DNA from 2 places in the Gordonia otitidis genome. Region 1 is predicted to be linked to the other one. Evidence: riboswitches for the same ligand, from Rfam matches in the RefSeq annotation. Region 1 holds a riboswitch; the other holds the start of a gene.
The links. Region 1 has a riboswitch for cyclic di-AMP ahead of LK459_RS04460 (transglycosylase family protein). Riboswitches for the same ligand answer to the same signal wherever they lie in the genome.
Positions count from the first base shown of each region.

Region 2: linked by a shared signal. The riboswitch ahead of LK459_RS19265 (C40 family peptidase) and the one ahead of LK459_RS04460 (transglycosylase family protein) in region 1 are both predicted to bind cyclic di-AMP.

Region 1 is NZ_CP085974.1:991,681-994,130, reverse strand. Features, by position in the region: gene LK459_RS04465 (molybdenum cofactor biosynthesis protein MoaE) at 1-342, shown strand, start outside; gene LK459_RS04460 (transglycosylase family protein) at 440-1,087, opposite strand; cyclic di-AMP (ydaO/yuaA leader) riboswitch at 1,095-1,271, opposite strand; gene LK459_RS04455 (MoaD/ThiS family protein) at 1,530-1,778, opposite strand; gene moaA (GTP 3',8-cyclase MoaA) at 1,786-2,450, opposite strand, start outside.
Region 2 is NZ_CP085974.1:4,197,876-4,200,325, forward strand. Features, by position in the region: gene LK459_RS19260 (DEDD exonuclease domain-containing protein) at 1-260, opposite strand, end outside; cyclic di-AMP (ydaO/yuaA leader) riboswitch at 909-1,092, shown strand; gene LK459_RS19265 (C40 family peptidase) at 1,108-1,809, shown strand; gene LK459_RS19270 (C40 family peptidase) at 2,078-2,450, shown strand, end outside.

The sequences.
Region 1 (2,450 bases):
ATCGTCGGCTTCGCGGGCGCGGTCCGCAACCACGACGGCACGCATGCGTCGTCGGTCACGAAGCTGTCGTACTCGTCGCACCCGAGCGCGCCCGCGGTGCTCGCGGAGGTGGTCGACGAGGTGTCGATGACGGTGACAGGAGTGCGTGCCGTTGCCGTGTCCCATCGTGTGGGCGATCTCGACGTCGGCGACGTGGCATTCGTCGTCGCCGTCGCGGCTGACCATCGGGCGCCGGCATTCGAACTGTGCGCGCGGCTCGTCGACGAGGTGAAAGCGCAGCTGCCGGTGTGGAAGCACCAGATATTCGCCGACGGTTCAGACGAATGGGTCGGATCGGCCTGACAAATGGAAAAGGACCCCGCACGGCCTCATGGCTACGTGCGGGGCCCTTCGTCTCGGGGTCCGGCAGTCATCACTGCCGGGACGCGGGCGAGATCGCTCAGGGGAGCGGAATCAGGCCCTTGTTCTGGTTGTAGAGCTTCAGCTGATCCGGCGTGAGCTGGTATCCGCTGTCCTTGGCGGCCTTCCAGAGGCTCTTGACCTCGGGGCTGACCTTGGCGTCATCGAGGGCGGTGTCGACCTGGCTCTTGACGTCGTCGGTGCTCTTGGCCTCGGGAGTCTTCTCCAGCGGGGTCTGCGGCTGCGCCTCGGGCTTCAGCTCAGGCTTGGGGGCCTGCAGCGGCTTGGGCGAGTCGGTGGGAGCGGTCCGCGGGGTCGAGCCCGACAGTCCGGTGCCACACACCGGCCAAGCGCCCTTGCCCTGCGTCGCCAGAACGCGCTCTGCGACGGCGATCTGCTGCTCCTTGGAGGCCTGATCGGCGCTCGGTGCGTAAGCGGTGCCGCCGTTGGCCGCCCAGGTACTCGGGCTGAACTGCAGTCCGCCCTGGTAGCCGTTGCCGGTGTTGATGGCCCAGTTGCCGCCCGACTCGCACTGAGCGACCTGGTCCCACTCGGAGTCGGAGGCTGCGTGAGCCGAACCGGTTCCGAGAAGGGCGGCTCCGCCGCCGAGTACTGCACCGGTGAGGGCGACCTTCGCGAAGGTCCTGGTGGTCGTGTTGGTCGTCGACTTGCGATGACGTCCGGCCATGAGTTGTCTATCCTCTCTCCACGCGCCTACGAAGTCAGCTGTCGGGTTCGAACGAGAGGTTGCTCGGTCCGTGGTCGCCGTGGCGGCCGGTGGACTTAACCCCAAGGACATCTGCTGATGTCCGTTATCTCCTGGGAGAAGGTGGGTTCCCCGTCCTCGTTCCTGAGTTTGTTGTTCGTCATTCGATCGGGGGAACGAGGCTTGGCGCGCCCGGTCGAATGTTGTGTTCTGTTGGCTGTCCTGTGATCTCCCTGGAGGAGACTGTTCGTACAGTACGACGTCTTTGCCGCCGAATCATCCCCGTCCGCAACCGAATTCTCGTGGTGCGAGTGGGACTTTGGGCCCGATTTTCCCGTCATCGCTGCTCAACCCGACGATGGTCGGTTCGTGTCCATCCCGTTATCGGGCTGTTATGTGACTAAGGTCACAAGCGTGGAGCGTGTCATCCGCCCGCAAACGGGGGGAGAACGTCGATCGTCGTGCAGTTGCCGAGAGTGCGGCTGCGGTCGCACAGGGCGACGGCATCGCGCAGGTATGAGCAGCGGGCGAGCACGCGTGCGAGGTCGGGTTGCCCGATGCTCAGGACACGTTCGAGGTCGCCGAGCGTGGCGTCGTCGGGCACGACGATCTCGGTCAGCTCGGTGCCCGCGGCTGCGCGTGCAGCCGCGAAAAATCGGACGGTCAGCGTCATCGACGGCTCACCCGCCGATGGCCGACATAGGGCGATCGGGCTGCCGGAAGTCCGTGGTGTTGACCGCGTGCCCGGCCTCTTTGCGCCACATGTCGCCGCGCCAGCGACGAGCGATCTCCTCGTCGGCGTCCGTCGACGCGAGCCCACTCCGCAACGCGGGCATGAGAGACGTCTCGGCGTCGGCGAACAGACAGTTTCGGAGCGCACCATCCGCGGTGAGCCTCGTGCGGTCGCAGTCGCCGCAGAACGGACGGGTCACCGATGCGATCACCCCGACCCGCGCGGGCAGCCCCATCGGATCGGAGTAGCCGCGCACGAGCCATGTCGCTGCCGGTGCGCCGCCGCGCGGTCGAGGATCGGGGGCGAGATCGAATGTGCACCGCAGGGTCGCCAGGATCTCGTCGGCGGTGACCATCTCGTTCCGAGCCCAGCGATGATCGGCGTCGAGCGGCATCTGTTCGATGATGCGCAGCTGATAGCCCTCGTCGAGGCAGTACCGCAGCAGGTCCGGAAGGCGTTCCAGGTCGTCGCGGTGCGGGACCACCGCGTTGACCTTGACCGGACTCAATCCGGCGTCGCGGGCCGCCGCGAGGCCGTCGAGGACGTCGGCGAGCCTGTCGCGGCGGGTGATCTGCGCGAAGCGCGTGCGGTCGAGGGTGTCGAGTGAGACGT
Region 2 (2,450 bases), 1.9 Mb from region 1:
TCGGTGATGCCGGTCAGCGCGACGATCTGGGGAGGGATGGGTGCCCCGGGATCGACGAGTGTGGCGAATTCGCCCAGTACCTGGCCCCCGCGGATCTTGACCGCCCCGATCTCGGTGATGCGATCGTCGGTGGCGCTCCCGCCGGTGGTCTCGAGGTCGACGACGACGAGCGTCGTGTCGAACAGGGAACGATCCGAGAACTCGTCGTCGGCGTCGTCATCCAGGTCGGAGAACGACAATTGGTCACCGCTGCTTGTCACCTCGCGAACAGTAGTTCGAACCTCTGACAGCTCCGAGTCGTTGCTGGTGGGGCGCGTGTTCTCACTGGGACGCCGGGGCGAGGGGGCCGTGATCTCGACGAGACCTGACCGAACTTGTCGGTGGGGGTGCCTAGTCTCGCCGTCAGATGGAGTCGGCGGATGCGCAGACCCGTCGGGAGGAGGGGAAGCCTCCCGACGGCACGCGCATCCAGGGCTCTGCACCCCCACTGAGACGGAGATCACATCATGGACATCGACTGCAGCACCTGCCCCGGTCGCGACCACGCGTGCGACGAGTGTGTGATGACAGTACTTTTTGGACCACTGACCTGCGATGACGCTCCCGCCGCGAGGTGGCATGAGCGCCATGTCGCGACCCGCGATGGCGACGCCGAGATCGTCGCCGCCATCGATACGTTCACCCGTGCTGCAATGGCCTCCAGCGCTGATGCACGATCTGCAAGGGCAGCCATTCGCGCAGTTCAACCGGGGAATCCGGGCGCGCAATCGCCTACGCTGCGTGCCGGTTAGTCTCCACAGGTCGAACACGCTGTTTGTCGGCTAGTGGACAGACACGCTCCGGGTTTCGTAACCTTTCCGAGACCTTTGCGGAGCGTCCCGCTCCAACAGGAGAGGTTCGCAGGGGTCACCGCTCAATCGCCAGGACTGTCGAGTCCCGGCGTACCGGGGAACCACACATTTTTCGGAGTGATCCGAATGGGGTGAATCGCGCTCTCGTTCCGGTGTTCGCATCCGGACGCGCGTGTGCGTAGGGCCATTTCTTCCGGCCCGAATCCGACAGCTAACCCGGTCGGCGGTAGAGGGAGAACAAAGGAGAACACCCTTCGTGGCCAAACATCGTTTGGAACAGCCCGACCGCGGCAAGGTCGCAAAGAAGGCGGTAATCGCCGGGTCGATCACATTCGGCTCGCTTGCCGCTGCCGCTGGTCCCGCTCTGGCCGCCCCGGTCACCGTGCCCAATGTCGGCACCTTCGAACTACCGGGCGTCGACACCAAGCAGATCCCGGCGCAATTCCAGGAGCACAAGGCTCCGGTCGTCAAGAAGCAGGACGTCGCGAAGGCGCCCGACGCCACGGTCGAGATCCCGAACGTCGGCAAGTTCACGCTTCCGGGTATCAACGACAACCAGATCCCGCCGCAGCTGCGTCCGCAGGGTGGTCGCTCGCTGCTCGCCCCCACGCAGACCGCGGGTGAGAAGGCAGTGCGTGCCGCCGAGTCCAAGATCGGCGCCCCGTACTCGTACGGCGCCGCGGGTCCCGACGCGTTCGACTGCTCCGGACTGACCAGCTGGGCGTTCCGTCAGGCAGGGCTGACGATTCCGCGTGACAGCTACGGGCAGCTCGGTGGAGGTACACCGGTCGCCTCGCTGGCCGCTGCGAAGCCCGGCGACATCCTGGTGTTCAACGGTGGTGGACACGTCGGCCTCTACATCGGCAACGGACAGTTCATCCACGCATCGACCTACGGCGTCCCCGTGAAGAAGGACGTCGTGAAGAATTGGAGTCTGGTCGGTATCCGCCGCTACTGAGCGCGGAAGATTCTGATCGAGAGTTCGTGAGGTCGGGCGGTTCACGTCGAGATACGTGATCCGCCCGACCGGCGGTCTGGGCCGTGACGCTCACGTTAGGGTGGAGCGCGCGGCGTTCTCGTGTCCGCGAGGAGCCAACGAGACCGTCGGCGGTGAGGAGAGTGAACACAGAGTGGTTGCGGGATCGAAGGCGACGAGGCGTCGACCGCATTCGGCAGTGACCGTCGTCGTGATTGCGCTGATCATCGCTGTGGCGCAGGTCTTCTCGATGTCGATCGCGGGACCGTCGCACGCGGAGCCCGCTCGCACACCCGACCAACTCCTCACCGAGTACAAGAAGCTCAGCACCGACGCCGAGAAGTCGTCGGAAGCGATGCACAACGCGCAGATCGAGTACGACAAGCAGCGGAACATCGTCACCACTGCCCGCAAGGACTCGGCGGACGCCCAGAAGAGTCTCGAGACCTCTCGAAAGACTCTCGGCGCGTACCAGAAGCGTGTCGACACGATCGTGCGTGCCAGTTACAAGGGTGCCCGCGTCAACCGGCTCTACGCCGTGCTCGTCAGTGACTCGCCGCAGTCGTTGCTCGACCAGATGTCGGGTCTCGAGGTGATCTCGCGACAGGCGTCGGCAGATCTGA